DNA from 3 places in the Arthrobacter sp. 2RAF6 genome. Region 2 is predicted to be linked to each of the others. Evidence: riboswitches for the same ligand, from Rfam matches in the RefSeq annotation. Region 2 holds a riboswitch; each other region holds the start of a gene.

Evidence for each region. A riboswitch is a leader RNA that binds a small molecule or an ion and turns the genes downstream of it on or off. The one in region 2 is predicted to bind cyclic di-AMP.
Region 1: it holds a riboswitch for cyclic di-AMP, as region 2 does, so the genes downstream of both, AB4Z38_RS15860 (hypothetical protein) here and AB4Z38_RS03325 (hypothetical protein) in region 2, are expected to answer to the same signal.
Region 3: it holds a riboswitch for cyclic di-AMP, as region 2 does, so the genes downstream of both, AB4Z38_RS12645 (M23 family metallopeptidase) here and AB4Z38_RS03325 (hypothetical protein) in region 2, are expected to answer to the same signal.

What each region holds. Positions count from the first base shown of each region.
Region 1 covers NZ_JBFRGF010000022.1:38,535-43,943, forward strand. Annotated here, with positions in the region: gene AB4Z38_RS15845 (hypothetical protein) at 1-142, shown strand, start outside; gene ald (alanine dehydrogenase) at 216-1,334, opposite strand; gene AB4Z38_RS15855 (PucR family transcriptional regulator) at 1,555-2,769, shown strand; gene AB4Z38_RS15860 (hypothetical protein) at 2,929-4,008, opposite strand; cyclic di-AMP (ydaO/yuaA leader) riboswitch at 4,011-4,161, opposite strand; gene AB4Z38_RS15865 (flavin-containing monooxygenase) at 4,279-5,370, opposite strand.
Region 2 covers NZ_JBFRGF010000003.1:133,473-138,881, forward strand. Annotated here, with positions in the region: gene AB4Z38_RS03320 (glycosyltransferase) at 1-1,250, opposite strand, end outside; gene AB4Z38_RS03325 (hypothetical protein) at 1,410-2,129, opposite strand; cyclic di-AMP (ydaO/yuaA leader) riboswitch at 2,132-2,305, opposite strand; gene AB4Z38_RS03330 (ATP-binding protein) at 2,470-3,948, opposite strand; gene AB4Z38_RS03335 (response regulator transcription factor) at 3,961-4,701, opposite strand; gene AB4Z38_RS03340 (hypothetical protein) at 4,944-5,409, shown strand, end outside.
Region 3 covers NZ_JBFRGF010000015.1:51,997-57,405, forward strand. Annotated here, with positions in the region: gene mobA (molybdenum cofactor guanylyltransferase) at 1-414, opposite strand, end outside; gene AB4Z38_RS12635 (HNH endonuclease) at 452-952, opposite strand; gene AB4Z38_RS12640 (NlpC/P60 family protein) at 1,272-2,027, opposite strand; cyclic di-AMP (ydaO/yuaA leader) riboswitch at 2,033-2,199, opposite strand; gene AB4Z38_RS12645 (M23 family metallopeptidase) at 2,345-3,163, opposite strand; cyclic di-AMP (ydaO/yuaA leader) riboswitch at 3,166-3,373, opposite strand; gene AB4Z38_RS12650 (metal-dependent transcriptional regulator) at 3,500-4,195, opposite strand; gene serC (phosphoserine transaminase) at 4,510-5,409, shown strand, end outside.

The DNA of each region.
Region 1 (5,409 bases), on a different contig from region 2:
TCCGCGTAATGGATTGCACGACATCGCCAAGGGCCGTCCGGGACCTATCACGATCCCGACGCCGGTGGTCCCGACGCCCACACTCCCGTTGCCCCAGCCGGTTCCCTCCGACATCCTCCCGGGCAACCCGGTCAAGCCGTAAAGGGTGATCGATTGCTCCGTAACTGTCGTTCTGAAGGCTCAAAGCGACAGTTACGGAGCAGTCGATGGAGAAGTTAAGCGGAAACCAGGTTGTGCCAGTCGGCGACGAGGGGCAGGTTGTGCGCCTCGGAGACCGAGCGGTGCGTGACCTTGCCCGCGGCGATGTTGAGGCCGGCTGCCAGAGCGGGGTCGCGGTCGAATGCAGCCCTGACGCCCAGGTTGGCCAGTGACACGGCGTAGCGCAGGGTGACGTTGGTCAGAGCGTAGGTGGAGGTGTTGGGGACGGCGCCCGGCATGTTGGCGACGCAGTAGAAGATCGTGTTGTGGACCTTGTACGTGGGTTCCTGGTGTGTGGTGGGGTGCGTGTCCTCGAAGCAGCCGCCCTGGTCCACGGCGATATCCACCAGCACGGAGCCGGGCTTCATCCGGGAAACCAGCTCGTTGGTGACGAGCTTGGGGGCCTTGGCGCCCGGGATCAACACGGAACCGATGACGAGGTCGGCGTCGACTACTGACTTGTCGATCTCGTACGCGTTGGAAGCGACCGTCTTCAGGCGGCCCTGGTAGAGGGCATCCAGTTCGCGGAGGCGGTTGATGTTGATGTCCATGATGGTGACATCGGCGCCCAGGCCAAGGGCCATGGCGGCGGCGTTGGTACCGGCAACACCGGCGCCGAGGACAACGACCTTGGCCGGGCGGACGCCCGGGACGCCGCCCAGCAGCACGCCCTTGCCGCCGGCCGGAGCCATGAGGGAGGAAGCGCCGACGACGACCGACAGGCGGCCGGCGACCTCGGACATCGGTGCAAGCAGGGGCAGGCTGCGGCCGTCCTGGACGGTTTCGTAGGCGATGGCCGTGACGCCGGAGTTGATGAGTTCCTGGGTCAGCTCGGGCTCGGCGGCAAGGTGCAGGTAGGTGAAGAGGATCAGGCCCTTGCGGAAGCGGTGGTACTCGGCCTTGATGGGTTCCTTGACCTTCATGACCATGTCAGCGCGTGCCCAGACGTCGTCGGCTTCGGCCACGATCTCCGCGCCGGCAACCGCGTATTCCTCGTCCGTGATTCCGGAGCCCAGGCCTGCGCCCCGTTCCACCAGGACGGTGTGGCCGTGGGTGCGGAACTCGTGAACGCCCGCGGCTGTGATGGCAACGCGGAATTCGTTGTTCTTGATCTCTTTGGGGACACCGATGATCATTTTGGGCTCCATGTTCGAAAGGCTTCAACGGCCTTTTTCTCTGCGGGGGACTGTGATTCCAGAATAAATCCGCTGTGAGCCAGGCGACAGGAAAGGCGATCGCCGCCGCGGCTGACTTCCCTGGAATTCCGGGGTTTTTACCGCTCGCGACTCGACATTTGTCGATATTGAGAGCGTCAGGTGTCGCCTGATGTTCGTGGGGCAACGTAGTGTTTTCCCCATGCAGCAAGACGTGGAGAAAATCGTCGAGGACGTCGCACTCAAATTGGGCCGCGGACTCTCCCTGGAAGACCTCGACGGCGTGCTGCTCGCCTACAGTTCCAACCAGTCCCACGCCGACCGTGTGCGGGTGAACTTCCTCCTGAGCAAACGGGTCCCAGTGGACGTCAGCGCGTGGCAGCTCTCGCACGGCATCGCCACCGCGGTGCGTCCCGTCGTCGTGCCCGCCAACGAGGAACTCGGGATGGTGGGACGCGTCTGCGTCCCGCTGCTGGTGCGCGGATTCCGCGTGGGGTACCTCTGGGTCCAGCAGGACCTTGACGAGCAGACCGCGACGGCGATACTCGCCGAGTTGCCGGGCGTCCGGGACGAGTTGGACCTCCTCGCGGGGTTGCTGCTCGATTCCAATACTGCCGAATCGGAGTTCCGGCGCCGCCGTGAGCAGGAATTCCTGGCTGCATGCCAAGGCGAGTCCAATGCGGTGGCGGCCGTGGCGGGATGGAAGGAGATCCAAGGCCGAGGACCGTGGCAGCTGGTTACCGTGCTCGACGCGGAGGACAGTGGCGGCGTCTCGGATCCGATCGCGGCGACCCTGACGCACCGTTCCGCCGCGCTGCAGGCAACTATCGGGGTCGATTCCGTGCTTTTCAGCGCTGGCACCGAGACGCACTCGGTCATGTTGTTCCGCGAAACGGGCGGACGGGCAGAGCATGCCCAAGTCCTGGTTCATTATCAGCTGGAACTCGCCAAGCGCGCCGGCCGGAAGGTGGACCGCGTCATACTCGGCATCAGCGAGCCGTTTTCAGTCATCCGCCAGATGGGCCGGGCCTACCGACAGTCGAAGCTCGCGGCCCAGGCTGCCGCCGTCGATCCTCCACTCGGCGAGCTCGTGGACAGCCGCTCGGCCGGGATCTACCAGTTGTTCGAACGGCTACAGGCTCCCGGTGGCTGGGACGATTCGATCTCGGCGCATTTCCAAGAGATCGAGGATGCCGACCGCAACGGCGAGCTGCTGCCCGTGCTCGAATTGCTTTACGACAGCGACGGCTCCGTGCAGGACGTGGCCACGAAGCTCCACCTGCACCGCAGCAGCATCTACAACCGGCTCGCCAGGGTCCGCCAGCTCATCGGTGCAGATCCGCTGAATGGCGCGACGCGGCTCGAACTCCATGCAACGCTCAAAGCGCGCCGCTGGGCGGGCCGCCCGCGGATTTGAAGCCGCTGGTACCGGAAGCCGCGCTGGTTTACTTGTTGAGCTGCCTCAGCTGAAGGCTGCAGCGCCAACGGTCCGGGCGGTGCTGAATGATCTGCGCCCGGTTGCTTTGGCAGCATCGCCCATGCCACTCGACTGAAGATGTTCGATGCTGTCCCATCCTCACTGCAGGGCCTTGGTTGCTGCGTCCAAAATCGACCCAAGATCAACGCCCGACTGCGTGGGTTGTGGCGTGGGAGTAGGGCTGGCCGGGTTCCGCGGCTTCCAAGAACCTGTGGGCGCAGGCGAGGGCGTGCCGGTCGGATCCGGCGTCGGGGTGGGGTTCGTCGGCCCGGTCGGATCCGGGCTGGGCGCCGGTGCAGGCTGGGCCGGAACCGGATTGGAAGGAACAGGCGCAGGGGTGAGGCTTGGGGGCAGTGCTGACGGGATGGCAGGAACCTGGACGGAGATCGATGGCGCCGAGACGCTCGACGGTTCGACGGCGGCGGGTCCTTGCGGCGAATGTTGCGCCGGGTCCGTGGAGGTCTGGCCGGACTTGGCGCTTGGGGTAGCTGCCGAAGGTGATGCTGCGGGGCTGGGTGAAGTACTTGCCGTCGTGGAAGGGGCGCCGGATTGCGTGGAGTCTTGGCTGTCCGCGCTGGCAGCGTCCTGGGCGCGGGATTCCTGGCCGAAGAAGGGCAACTCAAGGGCTTGGCCCAGGGAACCGGCGGTCAACAAGATGCCTAGGGCTCCTGCAACCACTGCCATTCGGTTGCTCATCGTCCGGATGCTGGCGGCCTTCTTGAGGACTGCGTGTGGTTCACGGCTGAAGGACGAACCAGAAAAGGTCACCGGACCGACGCTGGCCCGGGGTGCCGCGTGAGGTGCTGTTGTGGCTGCCTCCTCGGTTTTGGCCGGCTCAGCCGTCTCGGCAGCCACCGTCGGAGTAGCCACTGCCGGAATGGCGGCTGTCGCGGGTTCTGCTGTCGGGGCAGCCACGGTCGCGGCACCCACTATCGGAATGGCCGCGGTTTCGCTGGCTTGGGAAGCTCTCTTCCGTTCGGCTGCGCGGGCGGCCGCGCGCGTGGTGGGCACCGCCGTCGTCGGGGTTGCCGTGGTGGCGGGGTCCGCTGTCGAAATCAAAGGTTCAGAAGCCGATGCAGCAATGAACGGTTCGCTGTCTTTGGCCCGACGACGTCCGGTTGGTTTGATGCGCTCGCGCGCCACTTGGGCACGGCGAGGCTGATCCATGATTGGGGACATGGTGATTGCCTCTCAACGCCTTCGAGGTTAGCTGTCGGGTTCGGACGAGGCCGTCCGGCCGCACATGGCGGCTTCACCCCAAGGGCCTGTGGAGAAGTAGGCCCGGAGACTCTGGGTCCCCCGTCTCTGCCGCGGGTCTGGCGGATTCCGGGTTGCGGCAGAGCTCGGCGTCAATCCGGAAGCGGCCCAGTTGGGGATTGGGTCGCACCTCGACGGTACAACAGCCGGCATGCAAAAGTCACATTTGAATAACGGGCGGGATGACCGGTTTTACCGGGTCCGCCCGGCGATGAGTCCTGCGACGTGTTCGGCGTCGCGGCCGACCCCGCCCACGAGACCCGAAGTCAGCCCGTATTGGAACGGCATACCCACGAAGAACAGTCCCGGCAGTTGTTCCACGGCACCCCGACAGGTGAGCGGCCAGCCGTCCTCATCCGCGGGAAGTCCTCGGATCCAGCCGAAGTCCGGTCGGTAACCGGTAGCCCAGATCACCGTGGACACCGGGATCGCGTGGCCTTCATCAGTCAGGGGTTGGCCCTCGCGGGCGCCCGCCAGGCGTGGCAGGCGGGCGACTCCCGCGGCGTCGAGCTCTCGCGTAGAGGTCCGGATCAGCGGCGCGCCGTGCTGGGTGAACCCGACTGCGACTTTACGGCCGATAGGGGTGGATCTGTTCAGCACGTTGTGGATGAAGAGCCACCAAAGCCCGCCGGCGTATCGCGTTACGGGGCCCGGAATGTGGAACGGAGGGGTTCCGGCAATGTAAGTGCGGTGGGTAGGTGCGAGCTCCAAGGCGATTTCGACGCCGGAGGTGCCGGAGCCGACCACCAGGACATCTCCGGGCGGAACCGAGTCCGGGTTGGTGTATTCGGCTCCGTGAAGTTGGTGGATGCCGGGATCCAGCTCCTGTGCGAACGCCGGAATCCTTGGCTGTGCGTTCGGGCCCGTGGCAACAACAACGTTCTTGGCCAGGATCGACCCGGAGCCCGACTGTACTCGGAACCGGCCGTCCTCCCGCTCGATGCCGACGACGTGGGCACCATGACGTACCGGGAGTTCCCGGCTCCTGGCGTACTCCTCGAGGTATTCGGCCATGGCGTCTTTGCCGGGAAAGCTGCCTCGGGCGGCGGGAAACGGCATGCCGGGAAGGGAATCGTGCTGCGCCGGGGTGAAGAGCCGCAAGGAATCCCACCGGTTCCGCCACACGTCGCCGACGCGGGTCTGCGAGTCCAGGATGAGGAAGTCTTGCCGGTGCTTCTGGAGGTGGAATCCGGTGGCGAGCCCTGCCTGCCCGGCGCCCACAACTATGGTGTCCACTGGCTTATTGCTGTCCATCGCGAAGCCTCCTGAGGTGTTCGAGGTCATTAGAATAGCATTCCAGTCACTAGAATGATATTCTTTTTG
Region 2 (5,409 bases):
TTCGCCGCGACGACGGTGAGGAGCTCGCCCCAACGGTCCGGCGTCGTCGTACTGTGCACCAAGGCGAGTGCCCCTGAGGTGAGCGCGAGGCCGATCCCGAAGACGATCAATCCCTCGAAGTGGTGCCGAACGGGATTGCCGCCCTGGATGCCGAAGGTGAAGCGCCGGTTGGCTCCGGTGTTGGCGATGGCCGTGACGAGCAGCGCGAGGAAGTTGGCCAGCTGGGGGTCCATGAAGCCGCGGCAGAACAGGAAGATGAGCACATAGGCGAGGGTGGACGCAGCGCCGATCGCGGCGAACCGGACTAGTTGCCCGAAAAGGCTGCTGCGCGGGCTCTGCTCGGCAGTACGTGACGACGCCGGAAGCGGCCCGCGTGCAAGTGCTGCCCGCAGTTCCGGAATGGGGATGCGGCCCGAGACGAGATCCCGGGTGAGCCGGACCATGCCTCGGATGTCGGCCAGGGCGGTGCGCACCACGTCGACGCTCGAATTGGGATCGTCAATCCAGTCGACGGGAACCTCGTGGACCCGGAGGCCGCAGCGTTCGGCGAGGACCAGGAGTTCAGTATCGAAGAACCACGAGTTGTCCATGGTGTGGGGGAGGATCTGCTGTGCGACATCTGCCCGGATCGCCTTGAAACCGCACTGGGCATCGCTGAAGCGCGCACCCATGAACGAGTGCAGCATCAAGTTGTAGCTACGCGAAATGAACTCGCGCTTGGGGCCGCGGACAACCCGCGAGTTCCGGGTCAGCCGTGTGCCGATTGCGAGGTCCGAATGGCCGGAGATCAGTGGCGCCAAAAGGGGCGCCAGCGCGGCAAGGTCCGTGGAGAGATCCACGTCCATGTAAGCGAGAACCGGCGACGGCGATGCCAGCCACACCTTGCGCAGGGCGTTACCGCGTCCCTTTTCCTCAAGGTGGACAACCGCGAGCTCAGGCAGTTCCCTTGCCACGCGGTCCGCGATCTTCAAGGTGCTGTCCGTGCTCGCGTTGTCCGCCACGGTGATGCGGAAGCCATGTGGGAAGGATTCGCGCAAGTGGCCGTGAAGCCTGCGCAGGCACTCTTCGAGGTCGCGTTCCTCGTTGAAGACGGGGATGGTGACATCGAGGACCGGGATGGCGGTGTGGGTGTCCACGGGGGCGCGCCGCCCTGTGCTGCGTTGAATGGGGGTCTTGGCTTGGATGGTAAGGCCCGGCGGCACCACCGCGGGGTCCTTCAGGGTTCCGGAGGTGGATTCGATGAGCGTCATGTATCCAGAGTGCCGTCGCAGAATATGAAGGCTTTAGGCGGAACCTGTGACGTGGCTGTGGATGTATCACCGGCGTGGCGAATCACATGCCTGGCCAAAATACGTCGAGGTCCGCCCCTGAAGGGACGGACCTCGACGTATTTGTGCGTGGATCTTGGTTTAGTACCAGTTGTGGACCAAGTGGAAGGACCACGCTGCCGACGGCGATCCGTAGCGTTCCTTGATGTAGTTCAGGCCCCAGCGGATCTGCGTCTGGTAGTTGGTCTGCCAGTCAGCGCCTTCGGACGCCATCTTTTCGGCCGGCAGCGACTGCCCAATGCCGTAAGCGCCGCTGGAGGCGTTGGTGGCAGTGGTGCGCCAGTCCGATTCCTTGTTCCACAAGGTGATCAGTGCTGACATTTCGCCCTGGCCCCAACCGTAGGAGGGAAGGATGCTTGCGGCATAGGCCTGGGCGCCGGAGGGATCATCGACGGCGACGGGTGCGGCCGGGGCTGCTGGCGCAGGGGGTGCCACGGGGGCGGCCGGCGCGGCAGCCTGGGGCGCAACGGCGGCCGGAGCGGGGGCGGCTGCCTGGCTCGGCGTCGGCGCGGCGCTCGGCTTGGGGCTTGCGCTTGCGCTGGCCGATGGCGTGGCTGAGTGATCCGTCGTGCGGGATTCGGACGTGCGGCTCATGTCCTGGGCATTAATGGCCTGTCCGGCGGCCTGGGTGGCGGCACCTGCACCAAGGAACACAGCAACGACGCCGGCAACAACGGCCATGCGCTGGCCGGTGCCGAGGTTCGAGGCGGCTCGCCTCAATGTGGAACGTGACTTGTTTTTCCGGGCTGGTTCGCCGCGGTGGCGCGCAACAGAGCGCGACTGATTCCTGGAATCAGACATGGTGATTGCCTCTCGACGCCTGCGGAGTTAGCTGTCGGATTCGGATGAGGTCATCCGGCCGTGGCCACGGGAAATCGTGGCGGTACGGCTTCACCCCTAGGGCTGGCTCAACATGAGCGCTTGCCCGGAGACCTGGGTCCCCCGTCTCTGCCTGGACTGTTGGGCACCGGGGAGGGGCAGAGCTCGGCGCCTACCCGGCGGTGGCCGGAATGATCCAGCGCACCTATTCGACGGTACAGGAGGATTCAGCTCAAGTCACATTTAGGTAACGGAGATCACGACGCCGGTGCGTCGACTTGCGCGCGCCGCGCACCGGCGTCGCGCCCTCCTGGGTGGCCCTTCAGGCCGTGGCGGTCCTGAGCGCCGGAAGCCGCACCGCAAATTCCGTCCGGCCGGGCCGCGACGCCACTTCGACGGTTCCACCATGCGCCTGGACAATGGATTCCACAATCGACAAGCCGAGCCCGGACGTGCCTTCGGAACCCGATCGGGCGGCGTCGGCACGGGCAAAGCGGGAGAAGATCCTGCCCTGGAATTCAGGCGGGATGCCCGGCCCGTTGTCGGTCACTGTCACCACGGCGCTGCCGTCGGCGGAACGCACGACGCCCGTGACCACGGTGGTTCCCGCCTCCGTGTGCTTGCGGGCATTGGAGAGCAGATTCGCCAAAACCTGGTGGAGTTGAGTGGTGTCGCCGCGGACCGTGAGGGGCTCATCCGGGAGCTTGAGCTGCCAGATGTGCTCCGGGGCCATGACTTTCTCGTCGCTGACGGTCTCGATCACCAGCTGCGTGAGGTCCACATCGGTGAACTCCGGGGCCTTCCCTTCGTCCAGCCGGGCCAACAGAAGGAGGTCCTCCACGAGGGTGGTCATGCGTTCCGACTGGCTCTGCACCCGGCCCAGTGACTTGCGCCCGTCCTCGGTGAACGTCTCCGTCATGCGCAAGAGCTCGGTATAGCCGCGGATGGCGGTCAGCGGAGTGCGTAGTTCGTGGGACGCGTCGGCCACGAACTGACGCACCTTTGTTTCGCTTTGCTGGCGTGCCTCGAGGGCGCTGGAAACATTGTCCAGCATCAGGTTCAAAGCATGGCCGACGCTTCCCACTTCCGTGCTCGGATGGGCCGCCGACGCCGGAACGCGCACCGCGAGTGCCACCTCACCGGCGTCGAGCGGAAGTTTCGATACCTTCGTGGCGACGTCGGAGAGTTGCTCCAGGGGGCGCATGGTGCGGCGGATGAGCACGGTTCCGGCCAGCCCGATCAGGACCAGCCCGCCCAAGGATACGAGCACCATGGTCCAGACGAGCGAGGCCTCGGTGTCCTCCTTCGAGGCGAGTGGCAGCCCCGTGATGACAACATCGCCGTAAGGGGTTTCGGCGGCCACGAGCCGGTAGCCGCCATTGGACAGGGTGCGATCAACCGGGCGGCCATCGGAGGGGAGCGCCGACAGGATTTGAGCGTCGCTGGGCGACAACGGCGCACGGGTCGCATCGGAGGACAAGAATCCAGCATCGCTGCTCACCTGACCGGCAAGAATGCGCGCATTCAGCGTGCCGATGCTCTGACCCCGGGGATCCAGGGGGTCCGGACGGCCGCCAGGATTGCCTTGCGGCGGGCGGCCATGGGAGGCCTGCGCCAGCTGCTGGTCCAGCTGCTTCGTGAGGAACACATCCATGGAGGCGTAGCTGACTATCCCGACGGCACCGCAGATGGCCACGAGGAGAGCCATGGAGAGAAGGATCAAGCGCGTGCGCAAGTGCCAGGTGGAAGGATTGAACCAGCTGTGGTCGGTCTGGCGGGGGATACCCGAGAGTGCGGACATTCGGAGCCCCGGCTATTCGGCAGGCTTGATGACGTAGCCTGCTCCACGCACCGTGTGGATCATGGGCGGGTGGTTGGCCTCGATCTTCTTGCGCAGGTATGAGATGTAGAGCTCCACGATGTTGGCTTGCCCGCCGAAATCGTAGTCCCACACGCGGTCCAGGATCTGGGCCTTGCTGACCACACGCTTGGGATTTTCCATGAGGTAGCGCAGGAGCTCGAACTGGGTTGCCGTGAGCGGGATGTCTTCGCCGCCGCGGGTAACTTCACGGGTGTCCACGTTCAGGGTCAAGTCACCTACAACCAGTTCGGCCGTGTCCATCGCGGCCACTCCTGAGCGCTGGACCAGCCGGTGCAGGCGCAGCAGGACTTCCTCCATGCTGAAGGGCTTGGTGACATAATCGTCGCCGCCGGCGGCCAAGCCGACGATGCGGTCCTGCACGTCATCCTTCGCGGTGAGGAAGAGCGCAGGCACCTCAGGCGCAAAGGCGCGGATCCTGCCCAGCAGCTCAACGCCGTCGAACCCCGGAAGCATCACATCGAGCACCAGGACATCGGGTCGGAAGTCCTTGGCGAGCTTTACCGCGGCGGGACCGTCGCCGGCCACAGCTACCGACCAGCCCGCCATGCGTAGGCCCATGCTCATGAGCTCGGCGAGGCTGGGTTCGTCGTCCACCACAAGGGCACGGATGGGGGAACCGTCCGGGTGGCTGAGCTGCGGAAGGTTGTTGGTCATGGAGTGCGAGGATGCCATGGGACAACTCTCCAATCTGCCGGTTTGCCAGTGCTTTGCCGTTGCTGTGAGCACCCTGTGAGTCCCAGCCTAGCCACCTGTCCAGAGGTTGTGCCGGTTCGGGGAGGAGAATCCGACACAACACCGCGGGAGGTCACAGGCAAGCCTGCCGTTCGACACAGCCAATGCACAGCAAAGCGGCTGACGCTGTTTGGGACAAGCACAACCACGACCAAACAGTCTCGATTTCGATGGAGAACACCATGGATCAGCAAAACAACCCCTCCGCACCTGGTTCCGAGCCGGAGAATGGGCACCCGCAGCCGGTGATCCGCCCACTTGATGATTCCGGGCAGCCTGCCGCCGGGTGGGGTGCTCCGCAACCTCCGGTGAACCAGCAGCCTGCCGCCGGGTGGGGTGCTCCGCAACCTCCGGTGAACCAGCAGCCTGCCGCCGGGTGGGGCGCTCCGCAACAATACAACTCCGGACAACCGCGCCCTTCGTTTTTCAAGAATTGGAGCTTGAAGAAGGGGCTCATTGTCGGCGGCGTCGCGGTCGTGGTCGCTGCCGCGGCAGGAGCCGGTGCATATGCCGCCGGAAACGGGACTGCGGCGGCTGACACCAGCAGCGCGCAGGGGCCGGGTGCCGGGCAGAACGGCCAGGGCGGATTCGGCGGCCCAGGCGGCGCGAACGTAGGTCCGGGTGGCCTCGGGGTGGGGATGGGCGGCC
Region 3 (5,409 bases), on a different contig from region 2:
GGCGGATACGGACATGGCCCCTTCCGCTTCTTCGTGGCCTGCAAGTTCCCGGAGCAGTACCGGAACCGCGGCGGCGGCCAGGGGCATATCGCAGGCCATGACGAGTACCCAGGGCGCGTGCTTCGTGGACAGGCTCTGGCCACCCTTCCCTTCGCCGTCTTGCGCTTCTAGCGCGAGGAGTCCGGCGGCGATCGCGGCTGCCGGCCCGGCGAAGGGCGGGTCCTCCCGCGCGGTCAATGTGCCATCCGGTAAAGTGCCGGGATCCGGCCCGACGACGACCACCCTCCCTGCACCGCGCACGGCCGCCACGGCGCGCTGAAGGAGCGTGGCGCCGTCGTACCTCAACTGGGCTTTGGGCACGCCTCCGAGGCGGGAGGACTTGCCACCCGCCAATATCACCGCATCAAAGTCCACCCGCCCAGATTACCCGGGAAGCAGGCTCGATTCCGGTTCAGGCCGCCGATTCAGGCAGGAGAAAGGGATCCCATGCGGGCGCAGGTTTCTCAAGCTCCTTGATCTGCCAGATAGTCCCGGTGGGCGCCGCCGGCGTGAACCTCAGTTTCCAGCCCATCTCGGCTGGAGTGTGGTCACTCTTGGCGTTGTTGCAGCGAAGACACGCTGCCACCAGGTTTTCCCAGGAATCCGCGCCGCCCCTGGATTTGGGGTGGACGTGGTCAATGGTGTGGGCTGCTTTCCCGCAATAGGCGCAACGGTGACCGTCGCGGCGCAAGACGCCACGGCGTGTAACCGCCGTGATGGTGTTGTACCTCGGCCGGATGTAGCGATTGAGCAGAATCACGGAGGGGCGTCCGAGAATCTCCTGTGGCCCGACGACAGGCTCGTCGCCTTCGGCCACTACGCTCGCTTTTCCGGTGAGCACAAGGACCAGCGCCCGGCGGAAGGTTACTACCGCCAGCGGTTCATATCCAGCATTCAGAACGAGTGTGCGCATGCACGTACCTCTTCACGGCCGCACCCGTCAGGGGCGCGAGGGCCGGCTGCCCTCTGCATGTACGGGCTGTGGATCGACAACCTAAGAGTAAACACCCGGAGGCCGGATCAACGAATCCTTGCGGGAGTTCCAGGACAGTGTCGGTCAAAGTTCACGTGCCGGACACGTAGCCGGAACCTTCCAAGCACCCGGAGGCTACTCCCCGAACCGTGGCCTGGAGACACCTGGAGGAGTGATTTAGCGCATGCTGGTTAAAACAGAACATCCCCGCGGGCGGACCAGCGGGGATGTTCCAGTGAAGCTATGTAGCCGGAGCTATTTAGCCACCAACGCGGATGAAGACCGGGCCGGAGCCGACGTTGACGCTGTAAAGGGCGGTGGTGCCACCGTTCCAGCCGCCGTGGACGGCCATGCCGTTGCCGACGTAAACGGCGATGTGGGCCATGCCCATGCCACCGTTCTGGTAGTAGACCAAGTCTCCCGGCTGCGCTTCAGCAGCGCTGACCGTACGGCCAAGGGAGAGGTAGTCTGCCGGCCAGCCGTGGAAGTTGATCCCAACAGCGGCCAGGGAGTTCGAAGCCAGGGCGGTGCAGTCCTGGGCAACGCCAAGCTGTGCGTAAGCTGCGGCAGCAATTGCTGCGCCCTTGCCGCTGGCAACCTTGGTTGCGGGTGAAACAGCAGCGGTGACAGAAAGCGTCGAGGAGCCGGTAGCGGCACCCGTTGCGGCCGGAGTAGCGTCCTGCGTGGCAACCGGAGCTGCGACAACCGGAGCAGCTTCGGTGGAGACCGCCGGGCGCTCGTACTTGATGGCGACGGAGGAGTCGGCCGAAATGCTTGCTTGGGCGATGGACTGGACTTCCAGGGCGGAGGTCGAAGTGGACTCGCGGGGGACGTTGGTTTCTGCAGCGTTGGCTGCGATACCGCTAGTGAGCACCAGACCGGAAGCAGCTGCGATAACTGCTGCCTGACGGCCTACGCCACCGGCGTTGCTGCCGACAGTCTTAGCGATAACGGCAAGCGAGTTGGTCTTGGTGACCGCGGCACGATGGCGCGCAACAGTAGAGCGTGAAGACACGTTAAGAGGCCTCTCCCTATGCCCGCGAGGTAAGCTGTCGGATTCGGATGGGAGTCATCCGGCCACACTTCTCCCTCTCGGAAGTTGTGCGACTTAACCCCAAGGCCATCGGTGAAGATGACCAAAAGTGGGTCCCCCGCCTCTGCCAGACGATGTTTTGCGAACGGAACCTCGAGCAGTGGCAGAGCTAGGCAATCCACTCGAGTGCATCAACTCTCTAAAAGTTGATGCGTCTTAGACGGTACATGAGTTTTGGCTGAATGTCACATTCAGGTCACGGAGCGTGACAAGCATGCGAGAGGCTTCCATCGGATTGGCTACAGCCAGCCCAGGGGGTCAACGACGTCGCCGTTGACCATGACTTCAAAATGGAGGTGGCAGCCCGTGGAGGCGCCGGTGGTGCCGCTCAATGCGATGACATCGCCACGGCTGACCGTTTGGCCCACCTGGACGTTGAACGAAGACAAATGGTTGTACGTGGTTTCCAGGCCGTTGCCATGGTCCACCACAATGCGGTTGCCGCCGCCATACGGATGCCAGCCGGCGAAAGTGACCTTGCCGGCCGCGGCAGCATGGACGGGGGTGCCGCACTGGGCCACGAAGTCCTGGCCTCGGTGGAACTCACCCAAACCGCCCGTGATGGGATTCACGCGGTAGCCGAAAGGCGAGGCCGTGGTCAGGGTGTCCAACGGCGCCCCCAGGGTGCCCTTGGATGACGACGTCTTGATGGTGCCGACGGACTGCGCACTCAAGAGCTGCTTGAGCTTGCTGTCCGGATCCCCCGTGGTGGAAACCGCAGCACGGCTGAAGTCGATCGTGGCGCTTGCGGCGGCCGGAATCTCAGGCTGGGTGCCTACTGCCGAGGCGGCCTGGTTTGATTCGGCCGTGGCCGTCATGGCGCCGGTTCCCGGCATGGCGACCGTCAGGATGAGGCCCGTCGTGGCAAGGGCCACTCCGGCCTTCTGTCCCGCCCCGCTCGCCGCGGCGAACTCGGCCATCTGCCGAAAAGGACCCTTGCGGCGGCGAAGTTCGCGATGGGGATCGCGGGGCCGCTCGTGCTCGACGGCGCTCGTGCTCCGCAGCTCAGCAGTAGGACCGGACGCGCGCCTGCGGCCCCTGGTGTTCTGCGTGGTCAAGGTTTTCCTCTCTGGCAAGCCTGCGAAGTTAGCTGTCGGATTCGGGCCAGAGAGATCGTGGACCCGGTCCGCGCGAAGGGCGCGAAGCGCAGAGCTACCCGAAGGGCCCCGCACTTTTTGCACTTCCGCTGCGGACTTCACCCCAAGGCCGTCTTTCGACAGCCGATGGTGGTTCCTCCGCTTCTGCCAGTGAATGGACTAATCCACCTGATCCGCTGGCAGAACTCGGCTTCGGATCAGGTAACGCTTTGGTATCGGCGCCAGTAACAAACTATAGGGGATTAAGGCCCCGCGGTAATAATTTCGTTATCTTTGCCGGTCGCCTCGCCGGGCCGGCTAGGCGACCGTGACAAATACGTGCGAGGCAACCTCAGGCGGCAGTTCCAGCGCGCCGTCGATATTGGGCACGCGAACGGAGATGTACTCCCCCACACGTTCCAGGGAAACCCTGGCGCCGGGCCGGATTCCGCCCTCGTCCAGCTGCACGAGAAGTTCCGGTTCCACCTGGATCGGTTCAGCCAGCCGGCTGACAGTGACCCGGTTTTCAGGTGAGTATTCGTTCATCGCGTCAAGTAGGTTGACCACGCCATCCGTAAAGGCGTGGGACGCGACTCCACCCAGCGCTTCGAGTCCGGGAATGGGGTTGCCATAGGGCGATTCCGTCGGGTGGTCCAGCAGCTCGTAGAGCCGCCGTTCCACGCGCTCACTCATGACATGCTCCCAGCGGCAGGCTTCGTCGTGGACGTAGGCCCAGTCCAGTCCGATGACATCTGCCAGGAGCCGTTCGGCGAGCCGGTGCTTGCGCATCACCTCGGTGGCGCGTTTCCGGCCCGTTTCAGTCAGCTCAAGGTGCCGGTCATTGGACACAATCACCAGGCCGTCGCGCTCCATCCGTCCGATCGTCTGGGAAACAGTGGGGCCCGAGTGCCGCAAGCGCTCGGCGATGCGTGCGCGAAGAGCCACGATGTTCTCTTCTTCAAGCTCCAAAATGGTCCGAAGATACATCTCAGTGGTATCGATCAGATCCGTCATCCAGCTCAGCTCCTCGAGCGCAGTATCTTGCGTATTTTCCACCGTACCGCAGCCGCCTCAGTGGTCGAACAGGTGGCCGAACCGCCGGCGGTCCCGGTCCGGGCGCCAGCTCCAAGCTTAGCTTATTTGGAATTACTCCGAATAATTCTCGTGCCCCGTCCAGAGCCAGCCGAACAAATGCTTTCCACGTGGCGGACTATGACACCTTCGGTTCTGCCCCCGCCTGCGGCGTCAGGCAGAATTGGGGAGTCGAAGGGGCAGCTTGCCGCCTGCCACGACCCATCTAGGCCGCTACTTCACCATTGGAGCATCCCGTGAGCGACAACAGCATCACCATCCCTGCCGATTTGCTGCCCAAGGACGGCCGCTTCGGTGCCGGGCCCTCCAAGGTCCGCCCGGAGCAGATCGAGGCACTTTCCGCCGCCTCGACGACGATCCTCGGCACCTCCCACCGCCAGGCACCGGTCAAGAACCTGGTGGGCTCGGTCCGCGAGGGACTTAGCCAGTTCTTCCGTGCACCCGAGGGCTACGAGGTGATTCTCGGCGTCGGAGGCTCCACCGCGTTCTGGGATGTCGCCAGCTTCGGCCTGGTCGAGAAGAAGGCCCAGCACCTCTCCTTCGGTGAGTTCGGTTCCAAGTTCGCTTCGGCGACCAACAAGGCACCGTTCCTGGAAGCTTCGTCCATCATCAAGTCCGAGCCTGGCACCCGGCCGGTTTCCCAGGCCGAAGCAGGCGTGGACGTGTACGCGTGGCCACAGAACGAAACCTCGACGGGTGTGGCCGCTCCGGTCAAGCGTGTCCAAGGCAGCGACGACGGGGCTCTGGTCCTGGTTGACGCGACGTCCGCAGCCGGCGGCCTGGACGTTGATGTTGCCGAGGCTGACGTCTACTACTTCGCGCCGCAAAAGAACTTTGCCTCCGACGGCGGCCTGTGGCTCGGCCTCTTCTCCCCCGCAGCCCTGGAGCGCGCCGCCCGCATCAAGGCAAGCGGCCGCTGGATCCCGGATTTCCTCGACCTGCAGACGGCTATCGACAACTCGAAGCTCAACCAGACCTACAACACGCCGTCCCTGTCCACCTTGGTGACATTGGATGCGCAGGTCCAGTGGCTCAACAAGAACGGTGGCCTGGACTTCGCTTCCGGACGCACAGCGGATTCCGCAAGCCGCATCTACAACTGGGCCGAGGCTTCCGAGTACGCCACCCCGTTCGTC